Linked DNA regions of Nodosilinea sp. FACHB-141. The protein of the gene in region 2 binds, or shares a complex with, the protein of the main gene of each other region. Links are inferred from orthologs where the notes say so. Each region holds a gene or a part of one and is shown on either strand. Other genes may lie near its edges.

Evidence for each region. The genes of interacting proteins can lie anywhere in the genome.
Region 1: the proteins of H6F59_RS21980 (region 2) and ureC are in contact, whole or in part, in a crystal structure (PDB 4CEU), measured with the Sporosarcina pasteurii proteins. The link is inferred for Nodosilinea sp. FACHB-141 from one-to-one orthologs. Residues at the interface, in WP_115362093.1 of Sporosarcina pasteurii: Ala6, Glu9, Lys10, Ile13, Ala16, Leu19, Arg23, Asn31, Tyr32, Pro33, Glu34, Val36, Thr40, Met44, Met70, Glu71, Val73, Met76, Asp78, Gln81, Ala82, Glu83, Leu92; in WP_115362090.1 of Sporosarcina pasteurii: Lys441, Phe442, Asp463, Pro464, Ser465, Ala466, Ser467, Ile468, Thr470, Pro471, Gln472, Pro473, Met475, Arg477, Gln565, Arg566, Tyr567, Phe568, Leu569, Phe570.

What each region holds. Positions count from the first base shown.
Region 1 is NZ_JACJPP010000013.1:477,804-482,628, forward strand. What follows is about bases 1-2,965. They hold ureC (urease subunit alpha), read left to right. Parts: upstream 1-610; coding sequence 611-2,320; downstream 2,321-2,965. Other genes in these bases: H6F59_RS15970 (RNA polymerase sigma factor, RpoD/SigA family), read left to right, coding at 1-392. Outside these bases: trxA (thioredoxin), read left to right, coding at 3,032-3,352; H6F59_RS15985 (TIGR00730 family Rossman fold protein), read left to right, coding at 3,590-4,654; glsA (glutaminase A), read left to right, coding at 4,780-4,825.
Region 2 is NZ_JACJPP010000021.1:235,722-243,342, forward strand. The notes cover bases 2,793-5,544. They hold H6F59_RS21980 (urease subunit gamma), read left to right. Parts: upstream 2,793-3,893; coding sequence 3,894-4,196; downstream 4,197-5,544. Other genes in these bases: pgl (6-phosphogluconolactonase), read right to left, coding at 2,912-3,667; H6F59_RS21985 (S41 family peptidase), read left to right, coding at 4,205-5,263; H6F59_RS21990 (urease subunit beta), read left to right, coding at 5,260-5,544. In the rest of the region: extracellular matrix/biofilm regulator RemA, read left to right, coding at 1-256; H6F59_RS21960 (SufE family protein), read left to right, coding at 443-889; metK (methionine adenosyltransferase), read left to right, coding at 1,025-2,179; H6F59_RS21970 (FHA domain-containing protein), read right to left, coding at 2,280-2,717; more of H6F59_RS21990, read left to right, coding at 5,545-5,565; H6F59_RS21995 (PIN domain-containing protein), read right to left, coding at 5,852-6,241; H6F59_RS22000 (AbrB/MazE/SpoVT family DNA-binding domain-containing protein), read right to left, coding at 6,228-6,473; H6F59_RS22005 (cation-translocating P-type ATPase), read right to left, coding at 6,586-7,621.

The sequences.
Region 1 (4,825 bases), on a different replicon or contig from region 2:
CTGAGCTAGCCATCGAGTGCGACCTGACTGCCAAGCAGGTGCGCGACTACCTAGAAAAGTCTCGCCAGCCCCTCTCCCTAGACCTCAAAGTGGGAGACAACCAGGACACCGAACTGGGTGAACTGCTCGAAGACGATGGCCCTTCGCCAGAAGACTTTGCCACCCAGGTCTCACTGCGCCAGGATTTGGAGCGGCTGATGGGCGATCTGACTCCCCAACAGCGAGAGGTGCTTTCCCTTCGCTTCGGTTTGTCCGACGGCAAGACTATGACTTTGGCCAAGATTGGTGATCTGCTCTCCATTAGCCGTGAGCGAGTGCGCCAGATTGAGCGCGAAGCCTTGACTAAACTGCGCAAGCGCCAGTCTGACATCCGCGAATACCTAGCTAGCTAAGGAACTGCGCTTCTTGCAGGGTTGCAACGCGCATCCCATTGAACTTATAGCCTGAGGGAAAATCCCCTCGGGCTATCTTTTTGGCCTTGGGCAGAGTGCTGGGCGGAGGGAGGGCTTCTGCGCGCCAAGTTTGACAACCGTAGCCCAATTGACCAAACCGGGGAGATCCCGCATTCTAGAGTGGTTCTAGCTAGATTCGCCCCAACTGAGGAGTCCCCATGAGCTATCGCATGGACCGCCGTGCCTATGCCGAAACCTTCGGCCCGACGGTGGGCGATCGCATTCGCTTAGCCGACACCGAGCTCATCATCGAAGTCGAGCAGGACTTTACCACCTATGGGGACGAGGTGAAATTTGGCGGCGGCAAAGTTATCCGCGATGGCATGGGGCAGTCGCCGATCGGACGCGACGCGGGCGCGGTAGATATGGTGATCACCAACGCCCTGATTTTGGACTGGTGGGGCATTGTTAAGGCCGACATCGGCATTAAAGACGGCAAAATCGACAAAATTGGTAAGGCGGGCAACCCCTACATTCAAGACAATGTCGACATCATCATTGGCCCCGGCACCGAGGTAGTGGCTGGAGAAGGCATGATCGTCACCGCTGGGGGTATTGACAGCCACATTCACTTCATTTGCCCTCAGCAGATCGACACCGCGATCGCCTCCGGCATCACCACCATGATCGGCGGCGGCACCGGCCCTGCTACCGGTACCAACGCCACAACCTGCACCCCTGGCGCCTGGAACATCTGGCGCATGCTGCAAGCCGCCGACGCCTTTCCCATGAACCTAGGCTTTTTGGGCAAGGGCAACAGTGCTCAGCCGGAAGGATTGGCGGAACAGGTGAAAGCCGGCGCCATGGGCCTCAAGCTCCACGAAGACTGGGGCACCACCCCTGCTACCATCGATACCTGTCTTGGAGTAGCCGACGAGTACGATGTCCAAGTGGCGATCCACTCCGATACTCTCAACGAGGCGGGCTTTGTCGAAGATACCATTGCCGCCTTCAAAAATCGGGTGATTCACACCTACCACACCGAAGGGGCTGGCGGTGGCCACGCGCCGGACATCATTAAAGTGTGCGGCGAGGCCAACGTGCTGCCGTCGTCGACTAACCCCACCCGGCCCTACACCCGCAACACCCTCGACGAACACCTCGACATGCTGATGGTGTGCCACCACCTCAGCCCCAGCATTCCCGAAGATATTGCCTTCGCCGAGTCGCGCATTCGCCGCGAAACCATTGCCGCCGAGGACATTCTCCACGACCTTGGTGCCTTCAGCATGATCTCTTCCGACTCCCAGGCCATGGGCCGAGTGGGGGAGGTGGTGATTCGCACCTGGCAAACCGCCCACAAAATGAAGGTGCAGCGGGGGCCGCTAGCGGAGGATTCTGATCGCAACGACAACCACCGGGCCAAGCGCTACGTGGCCAAATACACCATCAATCCCGCTATCACCCACGGCATCGCTAACCACGTAGGTTCTATCGAAGCGGGCAAACTAGCCGATATTTGCCTATGGCGGCCTGCCTTTTTTGGGGTGAAGCCCGAAATCGTGATCAAGGGCGGTTTGATTGCCTGGGCGCAGATGGGCGATGCCAACGCTAGTATTCCGACGCCGCAGCCGGTACACATGCGGCCTATGTTTGGCAGCTACGGGGGGGCGATCACTGCCACCTCCCTCACCTTTATTTCTCAAGCTGCGATGGATCTGGGCATTCCTGAACAGATTGGCATCGCTAAATCTACCGCTGCTGTGGCGAACTGCCGCAGCCTCAGCAAGGCCGACATGAAGCTCAACGCCTATCAGCCCCACATGGAGGTCAACGTCGAAACCTACGAAGTGCGAGCTGATGGCGAATTGCTGACCTGTGAACCGGCTGAGGTTCTACCCATGGCCCAGCGATACTTCTTGTTTTGATGCCGTTGAATCAAAACAAGTCCCAACGGGTCGAGCTAGGGTTGGCAAGCAGCTGCTGACGATAAGGGCGATCGCTCAACTGAAAAACACCAGTAATTAAGCCAAAAATTTGTTGGAAGGCATCTACAATGGCCTAGATGCCTCAAAGTAGAATAACGGCAAACTGAAGCTCGTACCCAGGCAGTTGAGGCAGAGCAAATGACAGCCAGCAGCAATCCATTAGGGTCATTAGATAACCGGACAGATCGGGCCGGAGCACGGGGCGACAAAACGCTGTCTAAGCCGGCATTGGTAGTTGGGACTAAGCTAGAACGCAGTTATAGACAGTGGTGAGGTCACCTGCTACATCCCAAAACGCCTTAGCATCCGACCTTGAATCACTACGCAAGTTCCCCAAAGCAAAAACAACTTGTAGCTATCATAAGTTTGTTGCGAATGTCATTAAGCAGTGGCAGATTTTCAAGTGTCCACAGTACAATAAAATGGTACTGAAACCTTTGTTTCAGTTCACTCCTCACACCACACTCCGCCCAGGCCATTGGTCTGGGCGGTTCCTTATTTAAAGGACCTTTAGCCCGAAAATGCTGAAATATGGCTAGTTTAGCCGAGTTAGCACCCATCCCCTCGGTAGATATTGATCCCTCGCCTAAGAAGCCGGGGATTGGCTATGATAAGATTGCGTGTGGTTAATAACGGCAAGGAACACAAGGCATGGCAGCCGCTCAGGTAACAGACTCTACGTTTAAGCAAGAAGTTCTTGAAAGCACCGTTCCCGTACTGGTTGATTTCTGGGCTCCCTGGTGTGGCCCTTGCCGTATGGTGGCTCCGGTAGTCGAAGAAATTTCTGAGCAGTACGACGGCCAAATCAAAGTCGTTAAGGTCAATACCGACGAGAATCCGAGCGTGGCCAGCCAGTATGGGATTCGCAGCATCCCCACTCTGATGATTTTCAAAGAGGGGCAGCGGGTTGACATGGTAGTGGGCGCCGTACCCAAAACCACCTTGGCAAACACCCTTGAGAAGTATCTCTAAGCTCACCTTTCTCTGCCTAAAGCTACTCAAGACCAGCCGCATGGCGTGACGGGGGCGATCGCTTCAACCTTTGCACCAAGTTTCAGCAGAGGAACGTCGTCGCAGGTTTAGTCACTAGCTTATTAACATCTGATACAGCCCTCTAGCGTTGGTTAGTCTCTCGCTAGAGGGTTTTTGCACGGCAGGGGGCAAAATTGTCGCTAGAATAGGGTGCTGCCTCTATGGACCCAACGGCGTATGGTTGCGCTTCCCTCAAATTTACCCTCTAGCCTTCAAGCCGATTTGGCCGCGGTGTTTGAGCAATTGTCTCACTTAGAGCATGGCAAGCTCATTCGCCAGGTGCTAGAGACCATTCTGCGGATGATGGGACGGGAGGCAGACCGACTCGACTGGAAGATTTTGAATTCTGCTTTGCTGGATATGGAGCAGGGATTTCAGGTCTTTTACCCCTACCGGCATACCCGCAAAATTACTATCTTTGGCTCGGCTCGTACAGGGGCGATCAGCCTCGATTATCAACTGGCCGAGAAGTTTGCCAAGCAGATCACCGAGCTGGGCTTTATGGTTATGACCGGTGCTGGGGGCGGCATCATGGAGGCGGGTAACGCCGGAGCTGGTGCAGAGCAATCCTTTGGATTAAACATTCAGCTACCCTTTGAGCAAGGCGCTAACCCAGTGATGGAGGGCGACCCTAAGCTGATCAATTTCAAGTATTTCTTTACTCGCAAGCTGTTTTTCCTGCGCGAAAGCGATGCCCTGGTGCTGTTTCCAGGAGGGTTTGGCACCCAAGACGAAGCCTTTGAGTCGCTAACGCTTATTCAGACTGGCAAGGCCGACCCCATGCCCGTTGTCATGGTCGATCATCCTGGCGGTAACTACTGGCAGGGGTGGGATAGCTACATTCGCGAGCACCTGCTGAGCCGAGGGTTAATTAGCCCCGACGACCCTAGCTTGTACACCATCACCGACAATGTCGATGACGCCTGCCACGCCATCAGCAGTTTTTATCGGGTATATCATTCCTGTCGCTATACCAGCGATCGCCTCATCATTCGTCTCAAGAGCGATCTCCCCGATGGCGCTGTCGACCTGCTTAACCAAGAATTTGGCGACGTTTTGGCCAAAGGAAAAATTGAAAAGTCTGCCGCCCTAGCCGAAGAGCAGAAAGACGCAACTGTCGCTTTGCCACGGTTAGTGATGCACTTCAACAACCGCGACTTTGGCAGGCTGCACCAGTTGATCTGGCGGCTCAACGACCTAGGCGACCATCGTCCCGAGGCCCAGCACCCCGAGCAGAAGTAGGTGATGTCGGTGGGTGGATGGATAGGCGGGTGGTCATCCCTCCTCTATTTCAGCGTGTTTTCACGCTAGTAATTCTTCACTCCTGCACTTGCCTATTCACTTACCCACTACCCACCGACTCCCCAATGACCCAGGTTCAAGCGTTTTTGGAGCAGCTTTACCACAAGTTTA
Region 2 (7,621 bases):
TAAGCTCATCAATATTGGCTTTGGCAACATCGTATCGGCCAATCGGGTAATTGCCATTGTTAGCCCTGAGTCTGCCCCCATTAAGCGCATTATCTCTGATGCCCGCGAGCGGGGGCAGCTAGTCGACGCCACCTACGGTCGCCGCACCCGTGCCGTCATTATCACTGACTCAGGCCACACCATTCTTTCCGCCATTCAGCCCGAAACCGTTGCCCACCGCTTTGTCAGCGGCAAAGATAGCGACGGCAAAGCGTAGAGAGATTTGGGGAGTAAGGGAGTGATGGGGTAGGGAGTAGGGGGAGTGAGGCTAGCGTACATAACGGCTATATAGAATCCTCTTTTGGCCCACCCTATCACTCCCCTACCCCATCACTCCCCCGCCTCCACCCCATCACTCCCACTTGATAGACTACTCAAGAAACGTCTCCCCACCCGCTGCGCCATGCCCGCCGATCGCCCCGAGTCTATTGAGAAAATTGTGGCCCGCTTTCAGAAGGCCGCTGACCCTAAGCGTCGCTACGAGCAGCTGCTGTGGTTTGCCAAGAAACTCGACCCCCTGCCCGAGGAGTACAAAACGCCGGACAACAAGGTGCCAGGCTGTGTTTCTCAAGTATTCGTAGTAGCTGATTTAATTGACGGCAAAGTAGTTTATCAAGCCGACTCTGACGCTCAGATCACCAAAGGGCTGGTAGCTCTGCTGATCAAAGCTCTCAATGGTCTTACCCCCGACGAAATCGTCACCCTCACCCCCGACTTCATCAAAGACACTCAGCTCGATGTCAGCCTGACACCGTCGCGGGCCAATGGCTTCTACAACATCTTTAAGACCATGCAGCAAAAGGCTCGGGGACTGCACGATGGGGCGGCACCGGGGGCGCTGCTGAGCTAAACTCAGCCCCGCTCTAACCAGGGCAAACGATCCACAACTCTGGCACTTCGTCAAACTTTGGTAAACTTTGGAATGCGATTCAGCCTCGGTTGAATTCTGCCTGCATTCCTTCTGCCACTGGTTGGGCCTAATTCCATGAGCGAGTACAGTATTTTCACCTCTGAGTCGGTGTCTGAAGGCCATCCCGACAAAATGGCCGACCAGATTTCCGATGCCGTTTTGGATGCCATTCTCAAAGAAGACCTGCATGCCCGAGTAGCGGTCGAAACCTTAGTTAAGACCGGCATGGCCGTCATAGCTGGGGAAGTGCGCACCAACACCTATGTCGATCTAGAAGACATTGTCCGCAATGTAATTCTGGCCATTGGCTACGACAGCTCCGATGTAGGCTTTGACGGAGCCTCCTGCGCGGTGCTTAACGCCATTGGCAAACAGTCCTCTGACATCGCCATGGGCGTCGATGTGGCCACCGACAAAGATCTGGGCGCAGGCGACCAGGGGTTGATGTTTGGCTACGCCACCAACGAAACCGATACCCTTATGCCCGCCCCAATTTACTACGCCCACCGGCTGGTAGAGCGGCAGGCCTACCTGCGTAAACACGGCGTGTTGCCCTGGCTGCGCCCCGATGCCAAGAGCCAGATTACCCTGCGCTACGAGCATCTAAAACCGGTGGCGGTGGAAGCGGTGGTGCTCTCGACCCAGCACGACCCCGATATTTCTCAAGCTGACATCCGCGAAGCGGTGATGGAAGAAATCATTAAACCGGTGCTGCCCAACAGCTGGCTCCACGCCGATACCCAATATCACATCAACCCCACAGGGCAGTTCATCATTGGCGGCCCCGTCGGCGACTGCGGCCTCACCGGGCGCAAAATTATTGTTGATACCTACGGCGGCATGGCTCGCCATGGTGGCGGCGCATTCTCGGGCAAAGATCCCACCAAGGTCGATCGCTCGGCGGCCTATGCCGGGCGCTATGTTGCTAAAAATATTGTGGCGGCGGGCCTAGCCGAGCGCTGCGAAATTCAGGTCTCCTACGCTATCGGAGTGGCTCAGCCCACCTCGATCTCAATTAACACCTTTGGCACGGGCAAGATTTCTGACGGGGCGATCGCAGAGCTAGTGCGCAAACACTTTGACCTGCGCCCCCAGGGCTTAATCGACATGCTCGATCTGCGTCGCCCAATTTATCAGCAGACGGCTGCCTACGGCCACTTTGGTCGCGAGCTGCCCGACTTCACCTGGGAAAAAACCGACAGAGCTGACCTGCTCAAGACCGCTCTTTAGAGCCCGGCTCAAGCGGGTAGGACACAAAGGCGGGGGGCGGTCAGTTTGACCGCCCCCCGCCTTTGTAATTGCGTTCCTAAACTGAGAAAACCTTCACCTTCTACTGGTTGATGACGGTGGTTTGGTGGGGCAGAGCGCGTTCTTCGTCGTGGGGCTCGCTCTGGGTGCCGTGGTCGTGGTCTTTAAGGTCTTCGGTGCGGCGACGGCTGAGCAATTCCTTGAGGGGGTCGCGCTTTTCTTCAGACATGTGAATTTGAATGTTAGGCCCCGATCGCGCCAGGCGAATCACAATGCCATCTTCTACAGGGACTTCGGTAATGCGACGACCATCGAGATAGGTACCGTTGGTACCGATGCTTTTCACCGCCCAGCCATTGTCGGTGCGGTGAATTTCAACGTGGTGGCGAGAGACCACAGCGCTGTATAGAACCACGTTATTATCGGTCGATCGACCAATGCGAATCACCGATTCTTGATCAAAAGACCAGCTCTGCACTGGAGTTTTGTGGAGAGGATGGAGCAGCGAGAGGGTAATCACATTACTCAATCAAAAACGATCCCTGTAGTGTCTAATCATAGAAGAGTCTGACGAAGCCCAACCCCCATTTTAGGATTCTCAGCCGCTGACGGTCGGCAGACGCCATTTATCTCCAGGACTGTCGAGCAGCCTGCTTAGATAATAGTTCAGCACCGCAGCAATTCAGAGAGGAGTGAAACCCCTGGTTGAAAGCTTTAGTTAGGGACCATTGCTGCCAAGTCAAGGTCGCCCACCGCTGAGCGATCGAGCAGCCAGCGCAGTTCTCCCTGGGGGCGTACCATCCGGGAGGGATAGGCCTCGTCGTCGCCATCGGTCGCAAAGACTTGGCTTAGGGCAGCCTGCTTGTCGGACCCGGCCACCAAAAACATGACCCGGTGGCTGTGGTTAATCAGCGGGGCGGTAAAGGTGAGGCGAGGGTCGATGCCCTTTTGGCCCACGGTAATCAAGCGATCGTTGACCCCCAGCGCCTCGGTGTGGGGAAAGAGGGAGGCCGTGTGGCCGTCATCGCCCATACCCAACAAAATGAGGTCAAAGCGGGGCACCTGATCGGGGCCAAGGCCCTGAAGCCCGCCAAAAATCGACTTGACCATCGCCTCGTACTGGCGGGCCGAGGCCGCTGGATCCCCCTCTAGGGTAGGGGCATAGAGAATGTGATCGGGTGGAATGGGTACCCGGTCGAGCCAGGCAGCCTTGGCCATGCCCCCGTTGCTATCGGGGTGGTCGAGGGGCACATAGCGCTCGTCACCCCAAAAAATGTAGAGTTTTTCCCAGGGCAGATCTTGCTCGGCCAGGCCGCTGTAGAGGGGTTTGGGGGTGCTGCCACCAGCCAGGGCCAGGGTGCAGTAATCGTGGTCGGCTACGGCGCTGTGGATGGCCTCGACCACCAGGGCTAGGGCCCGCTGCACCAGGGCAGGCTTGTCGGACAAGATCTCAAGCTGCGGCGCGGTCATAGGCAGGGGTTACCAAATAGGGGTTCTAGCGGGTCTTGGGGGCTAGATGTTAGAACGTTTTGATTGTTTCTCACCAGCAGACTAACGTAGTTATTACCCTGGCGCCGATGGCTTAAGCTTTAATTTTGAAGCCAGAACTCAATCAGGTGAAGGCCTTGGTTGACAAGCCGCCCAAAACCTTGAAAGCTTACGGTTAGCTCTGTACCCTGCGATCGCATCTTGCCCCATGCAACTGACCCCCCAGGAAAAAGACAAGCTGCTAATTTTTACCGCTGCCCTGGTGGCCGAACGCCGTAAAGACCGCGGACTGAAGCTCAACCATCCCGAGGCCGTTGCCTACATTTCTGCGGCCATTTTGGAGGGGGCGCGCGATGGGCGCACTGTGGCCGACCTAATGAGCTACGGCACTACCTTGCTTAGCCGAGCCGAGGTCATGGATGGAGTGGCGGAGATGATTCACGACGTGCAGGTGGAGGCTACCTTCCCCGACGGCACCAAGCTAGTTACTGTTCACGAACCCATTCGGTAGGGCAATCCATGGCTGTTTCTGGCTCTAACCCAGGGGATATTGTGCTAGATGCTGAGGCGATCGAGGCCGTGCTGGGAGCCCTGGTCACCCAGCTCGATGCCTACGTGTTTCCAGAGGTGGCAGAAAAAATTCAGAACGACCTTGAGCAGCGCTTAGAGGCAGGAGGTTACGGCGACTTGACTGGCGGGCAGCAGCTGGCCGATACGCTAACGGCTCAGCTTCAGCAGATGAGCGGCGATCGCAACCTGCGCCTGCATTTCAGCCCTGCCCCTTTGCCCCACCTGGAGCCTGACACAGCGCCCGACGCCGCCGAGATCGAGCGCCAGTACCAGGCCAGTCGTCGCCGCAATTTTGACTTCAATAAAGTTGAGCGTCTGCCGGGCAACGTAGGCTACATTCAGCTTTTTAGCTTTGAGCCGCCAGAGTTTGCCGGCGCCACCCTGGCCGCTGCCATGACCCTGGTGGCCCATACCGACGCCCTCATCTTTGACCTGCGCCACAACCAGGGGGGCTCCCCAGCTACAGTGGCGCTGCTGTGCAGCTATCTACTTCCCGCCCATCCACCCGTTCACCTCAACGACTTGTACTGGAGCGAGACCGACGAAACCCACCAGTGGTGGACGGTGCCCTACGTGCCGGGGCAGCGCTACCTCGACAAGCCCGTCTTTGCCCTCACTAGCCCTGAGACCTTTTCGGCGGCGGAGGAATTTGCCTACAACCTGCAAGTGCTGAAGCGCGGAGCCGTGGTGGGCGAAACCACGCGCGGCGGGGCTAACCCAGGGCGGGGCTTTCGCCTGCACGACCACTTTTGGGTGTTTATGCCCACGGGCCAGGCGATCAACCCCACCACCGGCAGAAACTGGGACGGTACAGGGGTGGTTCCTACCGTCAAGGTGCCGGCAGAAACCGCCCTCGATACGGCCCATTTGATGGCCCTCAACCACCTGCTAGAGGCTGAGCCTGAGGGCGTGGCTCGCCGTGAGCTAGAGGAAACCCTGCCCAGAGTTGAGCGATCGCTTCAGCAAAAGCGCCAAGACTTAATTGCCAACCTAGGAGGCCCGTCATGATTCCCGGAGAACTATTGCCCGCCGAGGGCGAAATTGAGCTGAACGCGGGCAAAGAGACGGTAACGCTGGCGGTGGCCAATACGGGCGATCGCCCCATTCAGGTTGGCTCCCACTTTCACTTTTTTGAGGTGAATGCGGCGCTGAGCTTCGACCGCGACCAGGCCCGGGGTATGCGGCTCGATATTCCTGCCGGTACCGCCGTGCGCTTTGAGCCGGGCGATGAGCGCGACGTAACTTTGGTGCCGTTGGCTGGGGAGCGACGGGTCTACGGGTTTAATGCCCAGGTCGAAGGGGCACTGTAGTCCCTAATTGTAGGCATTTACCATGATGAAGATACTCGGGTTATCTCCCCTGCCTCCTTTAGAAAAATGGGGTAAACAATTGTGCTTGTGATGGCGGATATTGGGGAATTTTCTGCAAGATGACCTGATTGTTGACCTTCCCCATGCCTCACGGCTCTGTTGGAGCTTTAAAGGCATAGGGAAGGCGATTTGAGGAAGAATTAATGATCGAAATCAGCGGTGGTAGACAGCCTTGGGAACACATCAGCATTGTGTTCCCATCACCACGCAGCGTTAGCTAGAGACGCTAATCCAAGCACTGAAATCCCTTTTCTCCCTTCAACTTACCGTCGAAGCTTGCGGTTTCTGTACAACCCGCCTGCCGAGAGACGGCTCCAATCAGGTAATCAGAAAAATCTGCTTTGCCCTGTTTATATCGCTGAAGGGCTTGGTCAAGGGTTGAACGGTTTTCAAACTCAAAGGCAGCGCTGTGGAGCATTGCCTCTAGAATATCGACCACTTCAGTTTTCTGAAAGCGATATTTGGCGCCTCTAAGCACCCAAACGAGTTCGCACAAAACGATGTTGGCAATAAAGCAGGGTTGGTTTTGCTGAATGACCTCAGAGGCTTGCTGCCATTGCGGCTCGTGGTCACGGGTAAGGTAGCGAACCAGGATGTTGGTATCAAGCCCAATCATTAGCTCCCTCAGAAACGGCAGCATCCATGTCATCTTGGGTAGCGGGGGAGGTATTAGGCCGACGCAGGATGCCTGACAAGGTTTCTATGGCAACGGTGAGGGGAAAGATTTTGACCTGGCCGCTTTCGTCAATGACGAACTCGACCCGACTGCCGCTGACGAGTTTGAGATGCTGCCGAATTTCGTCAGGCAAAGTTATCTGCCCAGTGTCGGTGACAGTGGTGCTGAACATAGCGAAAAGAGGGAGGTTTACTACTATTTTAGTGGAGCTTTAGTGAAGCCAGCCGGAGAGGCAAGGGCCTTGGTCAGGCCCATGATGTAGAGGGGTGATTGAGTGAATAACGCTAGTCCCTCACGACTTTGCCTCGGATGCGGCGGTAGATTTTTTCGGCTTCGACCCAGACAAACAGCAGGGTGCTAAAGCCAAAGCAGATCAGCAGTTCGAAGGAACTAAGCAGGTGGGTGCCAAAGAAATTCCGCAGGGGCTCTACGTAGATCAGCATGAGCTGGAGCACGCAGGTGAGAAGCACAGCCCCCAGCACAAAGGGGTTTGACCAGGGCGACATCTCTATCGTGAGGCGACTGCCAGAGCGCACGGCGATCGCATGGCCCATCTGAGCCAGACAGAGGGTAGTAAACACCATCGTCTTCCAGCGATCGGGGTCGCCGCCCTGCTGGGCGTGCTGGTAGGCCCACACCATCATCGACACCGAGATAATGGCAAACACAATGCCTATGCGCAGCATATAGGCCCCTAGCCCACGGGCAAAAATGCCCTCCTGGGGGTCGTGGGGCGGCTGCTCCATCACGTCGGGTTCGGCGGGTTCTACCGCCAGGGCCAGGGCCGGGAAGCCGTCAGTGACCAGGTTCATCCACAAAATTTGCAGCGGGCTCAGGGGCACATCCAAAATCGGTAGCAGCAGCGGCGAGAGGGCAATGGTAAGCAGTTCGCCAATGTTAGAGCCGAGAATGTATTTCACAAACCGGCGAATGTTGGTGTAGACCACCCGACCCTCTTCGGTGGCGGCGACGATGGTGGCAAAGTTGTCGTCGAGCAACACCATGTCACTGGCCTCTTTGCTCACGTCGGTGCCGGTAATGCCCATAGCAATGCCAATTTCGGCCTGTTTGAGGGCTGGGGCATCGTTGACGCCATCGCCGGTCATGGCGACGATTTGGTGGTCTTTTTGCAGAGCTTTGACAATGCGGAGCTTGTGCTCAGGCGACACTCGGGCGTAGATATTGACCTCTTTGACCACGGCCTCTAGCTCGGCCTGGCTCATGGCTTCCAGCTCAGCGCCGCTGAGAGAGCGAGCATCGGCATCGGCAATGCCCAGGTCTTGGGCGATCGCCATAGCGGTCAGCTGGTGGTCGCCGGTA